One region of the Enterococcus sp. PLH-Efm8 genome, then DNA from elsewhere that is predicted to be linked to it. Evidence: riboswitches for the same ligand, from Rfam matches in the RefSeq annotation. Region 1 holds a riboswitch; the other holds the start of a gene.
What was found. A riboswitch is a leader RNA that binds a small molecule or an ion and turns the genes downstream of it on or off. The one in region 1 is predicted to bind magnesium.

Region 1 (5,992 bases):
TTCGGGAAATGAAGCGATTTTCTTTGGGATTATTCTTGCGGCAACTTCTGTCAGTATTTCAGTAGAAGTATTAAAAGAACTAAACGTAGTGAATACAAAAGAAGGATCAACAATTTTGGGTGCTTCTGTGGTAGATGACATTTTAGTCGTTTTAGTTCTAAGTTTCAGCCTATCTTTTCTAACGGGGGAAGCTTCTAGCAATGCTTCTTTACCGCTTGTTTTGATTGAACAGCTAATTTATTTTGTTTTTATTTTCTTATTAGTCAAATGGATTGCGCCTTTCCTACTTTCATTTGCAGAAAAAGTGTACGCAAATTCTTCTATTATCATCGTATCGCTAGTTATTTGTTTAGGAATGTCTTACGTAGCGGATCTTGTTGGGCTTAGCTCTGTCATTGGTGCTTTTTTTGCTGGGATAGCTGTCAGTCAGACAAAGGTTAAAGAAGAAGTATACCACAATGTAGAGGCTTTAGGATATGCAGTATTTATACCAGTATTTTTTGTCAGTGTAGGATTAGAAGTTGATTTTTCTGACTTTAGTGAACAACTACTCTTTATTTCTATATTGACGCTTGTAGCGATTTTGACCAAATTGCTTGGAGGTTATTTTGGTGCTCAGATTGCCGGTTTTTCTCAACATAGTTCATTGATGGTCGGTGCTGGTATGATTTCGCGTGGAGAAATGGCTTTGATCATTTTACAAATTGGACAGCAAAGTCAATTGATCGAACCACAGTACTATTCACCTTTAGTTATCGTGATTTTATTAAGTACACTTATTTCTCCACTTGTTCTCAAATATTTTACAAAAAAAGTTTATGAAGTGTGAGTAAATCAAAAAGAAGTTGTGAAAGAGACATCGTGAAAACCGTTTATTTGAAAAAAGGACTGTGACGATAACGCCACAGTCCTTTTACTGTACTTAAAAAGCAATTTTTTATTGATAATTTTGGTTGAGGTATTGCAATAGTTCCGATGCTCGTTTGGTTGCTGAATCATCATCTTCTTTATTTTCCAACATGCTGACCATCATATAACCTTGGTTATCAAGATTGAAAGCAAACAAGAAACTGTTCTCTTGCCCCTTTACATCCTGTTTTTCTTTGATTTCCGCTGTACCAGTTTTCGCTGCCAACGGAATCCCTAAAGCAGAAAGAGAATGTGCTGTACCATTTACATCTTGCACAACTTCTCTCAGATCTGGCACGATCGTTTGTACTGCTGTTTCGCTGATGACATTCTTCTTATCTTTTGTCTCTTTATCTGGAATCAATTTAGGATAGACAAGTGTGCCATTGTTGGTAAAAACAGAATACATTGCTGCTTGCTGGATAGGAGTAATTAGAAGTTCGCCCTGTCCATATCCAGTATCAGCTAGCAAGATATCTGAGTTAAAGCTATCTTCATTAGAAATTTGTGCTGGATTCATACTAATTGGCAAATCAAGGTCTTCACCAAAAATGAATTTATCTAAGCCTGTACGAAATTTTTTCTCACCCATTTTCAACGTTTCTTGTGCCGCATATATATTATCGGAATAGATCAAAGCAGTTTTTAAGTCTACTTGTGATACATCACTACTGACACGCGTTGTTTTAAAAGATCCCCAAGAACTGTCTTTTTGCCATTTAAGCCCGTTGATCGTCAACACTTCATTTGGATCGATAGTGCCGTTGTCGAGACCGATTGCTGCTGTAATCATTTTAAACGTAGATCCAGGAGCATAACCTGTCGCAAATCGGCTGATGAATGGATGTTCAGGATTTTCTTCATAAGCTTTGTAATCTTCTTGTGAGATCCCGTTTGTCATTTTGTTTGGATCATAGCTTGGAGAGCTAGCAAGCGCAAGAAGATCACCGGTTTTTGGCGTTGTCGCAACAGTTGATGCAGCTTTTCCTCCTAGACTGTCAAAAGCTATTTTTTGTGCCTTCGCATCGATTGTCAATTTGATATCTTTGCCATTTTGAACTTCATGTTCGATCAGAACTTTTTTCTCTACACCGTCTGCATCTGTAATGCTTAATTTCCCACCTGTTGTCCCACGAAGATCCTTATCAAAAGCCATCTCCAAACCTGAGCGACCGATTTTTCCATTACTGCTTAATTCTGGATTCTTATCAATATCTTCTGCTGTGATATCTCCCACGTAACCAATCAGCTGAGCAGCTGCTTCACCCAAAGGATAATATCTGCCGTCTACTTCTTGAATGGTAGCTCCAGCTGGAAGTTCTGGCGTTGCTCCATCAATGATTTTCAATGGGACAAAGTAATCGGGTTGTACCCAGCTTTGTGAAATCGCCTGATTGATAGCATCTTCTGTTAAGTCGAAGGAGGAAGCAATCGCTTTGATATTGGCTGTTTTTTCGCCTCCATCTCCAAGTTTACTTGGAACGACTCCTAATTGTTTTAGTTTGCCTGTTGTTGCTAATGGTTCACCATTTCGATCTATAATATTCCCTCTTGCTGCTTCTTGTGTGGTCAGGCTTACTTTGTCATTTCCTTCCATTTCTGGAAAAACCAAGTTGGGTTGCCAGTTGATCGTGGTTTGACCATCATTTCTGTCTAATGTTCCTTTATAAGAAAGATCTTTCAATTCACCTAATGAGGTATTCATCTTTGCTTTATATGAAAAACTGTAAGTAGAATCGTCTTTTTTATCTACTTTTAGATTCGATATCTGAAGTCCTTTGACATCAGCAGCACCGTATATATTCTGGTATTTATCTAAGATCTCTTTTTCAGATAATGCACTTTTATTTGCCGCCTTTTTTGATGTCATTTCTGCAGCTTTGTTATAATCTCCCTTGTTCAAAGCTTGGACAAATTGCTCAACTGTCTTTTCTCCAGCTTCTACTGCTTGGGTTTCTTGATAGTGCTGGTAGTAAAAATAACCGCCACCCGCAGCTGCTATTAAGATCACTGCGCCGGCAATATAAGCGCCTGTTCGATTTTTGCCGTGCTTGTCACTTCTTTTCATTTTTTCCTCCTTCTCTTGCTTGTCATTCCTTTATTTCACTATTTATACCTGTTTATTCTAACATATGTCTTTGAGGAAATCCATACCACAATCCAGAAGCACACTTTCTGGAAGGTTCGTTTGGATACTACCAAGTAATTTCCCAACCGCTTTGGGTAGCTTGAATATTGAAGTTACGTCTTTCAGCTGCTGAGAGATAGCTTTGATCACTTGCTGCTGCCTTCTGATCCTCCCGAAGTCTCCTTCTTTGTCTTCCCGAAATCGAGCATACTGGAGTAAAGTATTACCATCCATCACTTGCTCTCCTTTGTTTATATATACGCCATCTAAATCTAGAGATTTTTCTGCATCGATCTTGACTCCACCAGGAAACAGTTCATTAACGCAATCGATAAAATCTTGAAATGTGATACTTGCATAATAGGGAGCTTCAAATTTGAAATTTTCCTTTAATGTTTGATTTAATAAATCAACTCCCCCATAAGAGTAAGCTGCATTTATCTTATTCATTCCGTAACCTGGAATATCGACATATGAATCTCTCATGATAGAGATCAGTTTTGCTTGTTGTGTTTTCTGGTTGTATTGTGCAACCAGAAGTGAATCCGAGCGACCTCCACCAATCGATCTTTTTTCACCGCATCTCCTCCTCACACAGCAATCCACTTGTCAGGTGAGGAGCGAGTTTGTCTCATCAAATAAGTCAGTCACAAAAATATAAAGAAAAGGTCAGAAACCTTTTCGAACAAGAATTCTGACCTAGCATCATCTCATCGTCCGAGTTTTAGCACTATACAACGTAAAGAAAACATTCTTAGCTATTGGAAAAAGCCTTAATCCAACAGTTTCTGTTTTACCCATTGGCGACTTTCGACGTTTCTGGGCAACAGCCTATGTTTGTATAGGAGCCTCACCTAACAAGGTTATTACTATATTCTATTTACGAGTTCATGATAGACTTTTCCTAATGATTAGGCAATGGAATTTGAAATGAAATAGTGAAATTTAACAATCTTTAATATTTTTTAGAAAAAAATAACAAATAAGTTGAAAGAATCCCGTTGCAAATTCTTTCAGTTGCACCAGGATTCTTTGATAATTTTTTAGTTTTATGTGTTTTTTTATATGTTTTTTCACTTTTCGGAATAAATATTTATTTGTTAAAGTAATTAAACAATCCGCTAATCGTTTGATCTGGCATTTCTATTTCCTTACCATCTAAAGTAACAGTAGTAACGACAAAATGGTCTTGCAATGGCGGAACTTCTAAGTACTGCCCTTGCAGAAAATCATTCACTGTTTCATATTCTTTTTTCATTTCTTTTGAATCTGTCGATGGTTTATAGCTTATTTTTAACATAACTAGTGCTCCTTTTTATTCGGGACGTGCAATCGTGAAAATTTCTCCTATTGCTGCATAATCATTTCCTGCCAAACGGCTTACAGCATTCAATTTTCTTGGATCGATCCTTCCTGTCTTATCATCATAGACTGTTTCATTTAAATGATATTTCTGTACTTCTAGCAAAAATAAATCAGCTGTTACTTTATTTTTATTCCGTATCTCGACATGTTCATATAAGGATGTTTCAAAACGAACTTTTGCTTCTGTCAATGCTGGTACTGAAATGATTACTGAATCAGTTAAAGTCAAGTCAGTCAGGTACAGTTCGCTTTCCTCATTAGGCAGATTGGCTGCTGTTTTATTTACTTCTTCTACGTTGTCCTCATCAAGGATATGGATAACAGCTTCTCTTGTCTCAAGAATATTCTTTGCTGTGTCTTTTACTGCATCTTGTTTTCTCTGGATCGCCAAGGATAAGATGGGTCGATTCGAACTGACGATATTGAAGTAACTGAAGGGTGCGATATTCACTATATCTTTTGCTGATTTAGTCGTTACTACTGCTACTGGTCTAGGGATGACTGAACCAATCAGCAACTTGTAATTTTCACGTTCTGTCAATTCTGAAGGACTCCGTTCAAACATGGTTTCGCCTTCTTTCTATAAAATTCGTTAAAAAGCAGATCTTGAAGACAAAATGAAAAGTAATGCTTTTTTCATCTTCTTAGAATCTGCTTTAAACTATCTATCAATTTTTCTTTTTTGTCAAGAATCTGTGCCGTGCGTGTTTTTTAGTTATTTGCTTTACTTGCGGCTTCGACATATCTTTTAGTGATCAATTGCGGACGGGTGATAATAGATCCAACTACGACTGAAAAAGCACCTAATTCATATGCTTTCTCTACTTGTTCAGGAGAGTCAGTATGTCCTTCCATAATTACTGGGATATCGACTTGTTCTATGATTTGATTCAATAAATCAAAATCAGGTGTCTGCGTCTTTCGTGAATATTCTGTATAGCCTGCTAAAGTCGTAGACAAAAGATCAAAACCATCTTCTTGCGCTTGAAGCGCTTCCTCAAAAGTCGAAATATCTGCCATAGCTAACCGACCGTGTTCGTGAATCATTTGGACAAGTTCAGCAGTTGTTTTTTCTGTCGGACGTTTACGAGAAGTTGCATCCAGTGCAATGATTTCTGCTTGCGTCTCCAAAAGTTCTTCCACTTCTTTTTCTGTCGCAGTAATAAACACTTCTGACCCATCGTAATCTCTTTTGATAATCCCTATTACCGGTAAATCAACGATTCGCTTGATTTCATTGATATCTTCTGTCGTATTTGCTCGAATACCAACTGCTCCGCCTTCTTTTGCAGCCAAAGCCATTCTCCCCATAATAAAAGAACTGTGTAGCGGCTCGTTTTCCAAAGCTTGACAAGAAACGACGACTCCGCCTTTGATTTGTTCCAGTGTATCCACAATATCTCCTCCAGTAATGTTATATAAAAATACAGCTTCATATAAAAATGTAACCCTTTTCTATTCAGGAGACAATAATGAGCTATTTCTTTCAGCAGACCTTTCTTACTAAAAGAAAATTACTTCAAATTCTTCGTATACGACCAGCTTCTCTTCTGTAAATTCTATGTTCAACGCTTCTTTATAAGCATGTTT
Region 2 (5,992 bases), 850 kb from region 1:
AATTCGTTGTCCCCAGTCAGAACTTTTACAGCTACACCATGTTCTTTCAGAGCTTTCAACGCTTGTTTCGTTGTTTCTTTTGGTGGATCAAGGAAAGCAAGATAACCAATCAAAACCATGTCTGACTCATCTTTGACTGAAAATTCTCCAACGACGCTTGGATTGGTCTTTTGTGCGACACCAATCACTCGTAAGCCATCTTCATTAAGTGACTGTACTTTTGCAAGTACGGCTTCTTTTCGTTCTTTTGTTAATGGTGTAACAGTACCGCCAAGATCAATAAATTTAGAAATGTTCAGCATTTCTTCAATCGCGCCTTTTGTGATCATTTGTGTTTTACCAGCTGGATCAGCAACCACAACACTCATACGACGACGTTCAAAATCAAAAGGAATTTCATCCACTTTTTGATAATTGATCTTATCTGTATCTAAAGTTTCTGTTGCTTCATCAATGATAGCCACATCTAACAAATTTTTCAGCCCTGTTTGATAGTAGCTATTTAGATACGCATGGCGCAAAACACGATCATCTTCATTTCCTTCACAATCCATATGATATTCAAGAATGATTTTATCTTGTGTCAATGTCCCCGTTTTATCCGTACATAACACATCGATTGCACCAAAGTTCTGGATGGCATTCAAATTTTTGATCACTGTTCCTTTTTTGGCCATCACACTTGCTCCTTTGACCAAATTCGTCGTAACGATCATTGGAAGCATTTCAGGTGTTAGACCAACTGCTACAGATAGTCCAAAAAGAAAAGCTTCTAGCCAATCCCCTTTTGTAAGCCCATTGATGACGATAACTGCTGGAGCCATCAATGACATAAATTTGATCAGTAGCATGGATGTTTTATGGATGCCTAATTCAAAGCTTGATTGAATTGGTTTTTCAGATAGCGTTTCTGCTACATGACCAAATAGTGTTTCATTTCCAACAGAAACAATGATTCCTTCCGCACTTCCACTGATGACATTACTTCCCATAAAGACAAGATTTTCGTAACTTGTTTCGCTTTGCTGATCGTCTTCACATACTTTCGCATGCTTTTCTACTGGATAGCTTTCCCCTGTCAATGCTGCTTGGGAAATGAATAAATCCTTTGCGGACAATAAACGCATATCCGCTGGTATCATATCCCCTGCTGAAAGCCGAACAAGATCTCCACAGACGATTTCTTCCATAGGAATCTCTGTGTACTTTCCATTACGTTTTACAGCTGCCGTTACTTTCACAAGTGATTTCAGTTTTTCAGCCGCTTGATTGGAACGTACGGACTGAATCAACGTCATTGTCCCGCTGACGATAACCATAGTGAAGATAATGGCTACACCGAAAAGATCTTTATCTCCAGGAGCTGCTAATACATATTCCGTGATGAATGAAATAATTCCTAATGCGATCAACACTAATGTAAATGGCGTGATGTATGCTTTCAATATTTCTACAATGAATGGTGTTTTTTTGCCATATGAAATCGCATTTTCACCGTAATTTTCTCTTGAACGTTCGATTTGTTCTTCTGTCAATCCATTTGCTGATGCATGGAATAGTTCAAATAATTCTTGTTTCGTTTTTCCAGCAAAAGCTGCATAGATTTTTTGTGTATCTTTCTTTTTTTCCATCTCAATCTCTCCTTTGTGTCCAAAAGACAGCTGTTCTCGCTGCTTTTGGTCTTTAGCTATTCATCGGATCGATAGAGAAAAAACTGAAAGGGGCTGAGAACAGATAGATAATAGCCCTGGCCTTTCCTCTAGATCCTTGTTTTTCGAATGACTGTCATCCATTTGTTCTCATCTCCTTTACTAAGTAATTTTAATTCATGACTTCCAATCATTTTTCGAATAGTTATTTTTCCAATTAGACCACCTCCTTTTTATTTTTCACCGATGGGGATTTGCGGCAACAAAAAAACCTCTCGCCAAATACTCAGCGAAAGGTTTGAAAAAGCATATTAAAAAAAGCTTCTCAGATCTCATCGTTGAGTTTTGACACTGTACAACGTAAAAAGCAGATACCTGCTTTTAGCTACCTTATGAAAAGCCTTATCTCGACAATTCCTGTTCTACCCATTGGCGTCTCTCGACGTTTTTGGGCAGTAGCCTATGTTTGTATAGGAGCCTCACCTAACAAATCTTATTCGGTTTTCCTTCGTTAATATAACAACTAAAAAAGAGGATGTCAAATCAATTTTCCATGTTTTTCATACTTTTTTTAAAATACACACGTTATATTCCTGTCTCACGCGGTTTTATTTGTCTCATTTTCCACCTCCCGCTATAATAGAAATATAGTAGGAAACGAGGTGCTGTTATGGAAAGAACACTTGTTATTATCAAGCCAGACGGCGTGAGACGCCATTTAGTCGGAAGCATCATCCAACGTTTTGAAGCAAAGGGACTGGCCATTGCTGAAATGAAGTTTGAAACTATGACTCCTGAATTAGCAAAAGAACATTATCAGCACTTGACTGAGCGCAGTTTTTTTGATGAACTGATCGATTACATGACTTCCGGTCCTGTCGTTTATCTTGTGCTGGTCGGCGAGGAAGTGATCGATATCGTCCGTAAGATGGTTGGAGCAACAAAAGCTGCCGATGCTGTTCCAGGTACGATCCGAGGAGACTACGCGCTGCCGGGGACTGAAAACATCATTCACGCTTCTGATTCCCGTGATGCTGCGGTAAAAGAGATCGCCCGCTTTTTCCCGCCATTCGATATAAACAAACCGTCTGAAAAAGCGGCGAAGTGATACAAATTCTAAACTGCTGGTCTAGTTGCTGGGTTCAGCAATGGCCAGCAGTTTTTTCTCTAAGGACCTCCGTTGATTCTTTCCTAACATATATTCGAGCACTGTGAAGAATTCTTGGTAGTCTTTCGTCTTTTCTTCCCCTAAAGCAGCAGAAATCAATCTTTGATAATAATCTGCCATCAATGTTTCATAGATCACTGTACTTCTTTCTTTATGTGATAAGCTCCGTTTCATATCTTCATTCACACTACGTGCCTTTTTCAACCGACCATTTTCTATATAAAACGAAGTCAGGTTCATTAAAAAAGTAAAGAGATACTGCTCATGATTGTTCAACTGTGCTAATCGTCGCATTCTTTTTTTGATTTTCAAATAATTGTTCTCAATGAACCGATCACTGAATATCCAAGGAAAATCAGCTAGAATAGATAGTTCAAATTGACCATAGTCTGGTATCTGCATCAAGTATTCTTCAATGATTCGGCATTCATAACGTAAAAATTCAAATTCTGTCTCAGATACTTCTGTTTTTTCGACCATGTGAAGATTCAAAACCAAATAATACAGATCTTCTGTTTTCTTAAAATGCCTACGGTTATTGCTGATCTCTTTATAAGGATCAAAGCTGTCTTCTTGTACCCGATCTAGCATTCGTCTTTTTTTCTTTAACTTTATTGGTTCATCCAGCTGGTTTCGCATCCATTCATATTCTGCAAGTGTCATGTTCATTCGCTCTAAAAATGATCTCAATGTTACAAATGACATTTTTTTCACTGAATTTGTCTCAATCCCGACTAGAGAAGTCTTAAAACAGATTCCTTCCGCTAATTGGGACTGTGTCAACTTCTTGTTGACTCGAAGTTTCTTGATCAATTCACCATCATACATAATAGTTCTCCTTTTTAATTTAAATTTTTCCACATTCAATAAATAGATACGTTAAAAAGGAAAAATACACGAAAAAAATAAAAAAATGTTTTTTTCATAAAAAATACCAACCTTCAAGCATTAGAATGTTGTCTAACTACTGAAGGTTGGTTTGATTGTTTATTGATTATTTTTTTGCTGTTCAACGTCTGTTCTTGTTACTGGATATAAGTTGGTTGTTGTTTTATTACCATTTTTTGAAAAGACACTTGTCGAATGTTCGCCTTTTTGCTTTTCGATTGCTTCATTACGTTCCGCTTCATTTTTATAGTCATATTTTTTCGGATCAATCGTCTCAAATCCGTTTGGCACATAAAACCGCAAGAGATTTTCCTGATTCAGCTTATCTGAAAGACTTAACGCAGTCTTGACTTTTTCCTGATCTTTGGAGATTTCCTCATCGATTCCTGCTGCTTTCGTATCGATGATTTCTCCTGTCTGATTATTGTAAGCTTTTCCTCCTAGGACGGTGTATTTGGGTGTCACAAAGTTCCCATTTCGAAAAGCAACTACTTGATCATGCTGAGAAGATAATAAGTCTGTACCAAAATGAAGATAATCTTTATCATCGATTCCCAATAGATGTAGTAATGTCGGCAAAACATCGATTTCTCCACCGTATTCATGATTGACTGTCCCTTTAGTATAACCAGGCATATGGATCATCAATGGCACTCGTTGCATCTGTGCGTTGTCAAATTCATCCCATGTATCTGGATCTTTACCAAGAGCGCTTGCTAAATCTTTATTATCTGTATTCGAGATCCCAAAATGATCCCCGTAAATCACAAAGATTGAATTTTGGTAAATACCAGATTTTTTCAAATACGTAAAAAATTGTTCCAATGATTGATCCAGATAATGTGCCGTTCGAACATAATTATCTACTGTGCTATTGCCAGTATTCAAAGATGGAAAGTCGAAATTCTTGTCATCCGTATAATAAGGCGTGTGGTTGGTTACGGAAAGAAATTTCGTGTAAAACGGCTGTTGTAGATGCTCAAGATATTGGGCAGATTCTCTGAATAAATCTTTATCTAATATCCCATAACCTAACGTTTCGTCGGATTCATCAAAATAAGATCGATCAAAGAAATTGTCATAACCTAAGTTTTTATATACATGATCTCTATTCCAAAAACTAGCTACATTCCCATGGAAAACAGCGCTTGTATAGCCTTGCTTTTGTCCAAGGATCGCTGGTGCGGCTTGAAAGACATTGTCTGACCCAAGTTCTGTGAATAATGAGCCTTGAGGTAAACCAAATGTGCCAGTTTCCAACATATTTTCAGCATCACTTGTCTTTCCCTGTCCTACTTCATGAAAGAAATTGTCAAAGCTGATCGTTGCTTGATTCTGGAAAATACTATTTAAAAACGGTGTGACTTCTTGTCCGTCTACCTTCATATTAATCAAAAACTGCTGGAAACTTTCTAAATGGAGAACGATCACATTTTTCCCTTTAGCGATCCCAAATGTTTCGGGATTTGGCTCTGCATAATGTTTCTTTGTATAATCTAAAACTTCATCAATCCCATTACTGCTTGCATGCGCGCGAACACTGCTAGTCATTCCTGTTTTGATTCCGTCATAAATAGTATACGCATCGATTCCTAGATATTTGACAATATATGAACGGTCAAATGTTCGCTGCAGCAATTGTGGACGGTTGGCTTCGCTCAGCGCTAGATTTCCTGAAAAAATAAGCCCTGAAAGACAGGTAACAGCGATAGCCATCGGTTTGCCGACAGGGTTGCTTTTGATAGGTATTTTCTTGACCTTCAACCAAACCAGTAGCCCAATGAACACAGCGATATCCAGCCAGTAGATGACATCATGGGGCTTCATCAAAGAAAAGGAGCTTCCTGACAATCCTTGCGACACTTTCGAAAAGCCTAATACAGATTTGACTGTAATGAAATCTGTGAATTCCCGATAAAAAATAATATTCAAGTACAACAAAAGCGTATTTAAAATATCAATGATCAAAAGAATAGCTAACGCTGGCTTTGGCTTTTTAATATACAAAGAAAGGCCAAAAAACAATAAGGTAGTCGCAATTGGGTTGATCCACAAGATAAAGTACTGGATCGTACCTTCCACACCTAATGAAAAATCTGCATAGTAGGCAATGATCGTCTTCAGCCAGAAAAAGAAAACAGCTGTCAAAACGATTGCTAAACGATTTTGGCACAATTTTTTAAGTTGTGTCACGTATATCACTTCTCTCTATTCACATTTTTTCTTATTTTGCTCCTGAAAAATGAAAATTTCCTAAAAAAGTTGTTATCTTAAGATTTTTTTATTC

Region 2: another riboswitch for magnesium. It lies ahead of mgtA (magnesium-translocating P-type ATPase); the one in region 1 lies ahead of ACIFUW_RS07045 (LCP family protein).

The regions. Positions count from the first base shown of each region.
Region 1 is NZ_CP172568.1:1,423,045-1,429,036, forward strand. It holds gene ACIFUW_RS07035 (cation:proton antiporter) at 1-829, shown strand, start outside; gene pbp4 (penicillin-binding protein PBP4(5)) at 938-2,977, opposite strand; partial or broken gene ACIFUW_RS07045 (LCP family protein) at 3,044-3,592, opposite strand; M-box (ykoK) riboswitch at 3,740-3,906, opposite strand; gene ACIFUW_RS07050 (hypothetical protein) at 4,131-4,337, opposite strand; gene ACIFUW_RS07055 (flavin reductase family protein) at 4,353-4,967, opposite strand; gene ACIFUW_RS07060 (N-acetylmannosamine-6-phosphate 2-epimerase) at 5,114-5,797, opposite strand; gene ACIFUW_RS07065 (ASCH domain-containing protein) at 5,906-5,992, opposite strand, start outside.
Region 2 is NZ_CP172568.1:572,178-578,169, reverse strand. It holds gene mgtA (magnesium-translocating P-type ATPase) at 1-1,631, opposite strand, end outside; M-box (ykoK) riboswitch at 1,973-2,147, opposite strand; gene ndk (nucleoside-diphosphate kinase) at 2,320-2,757, shown strand; gene ACIFUW_RS02725 (Rgg/GadR/MutR family transcriptional regulator) at 2,779-3,645, opposite strand; gene ACIFUW_RS02720 (LTA synthase family protein) at 3,805-5,898, opposite strand.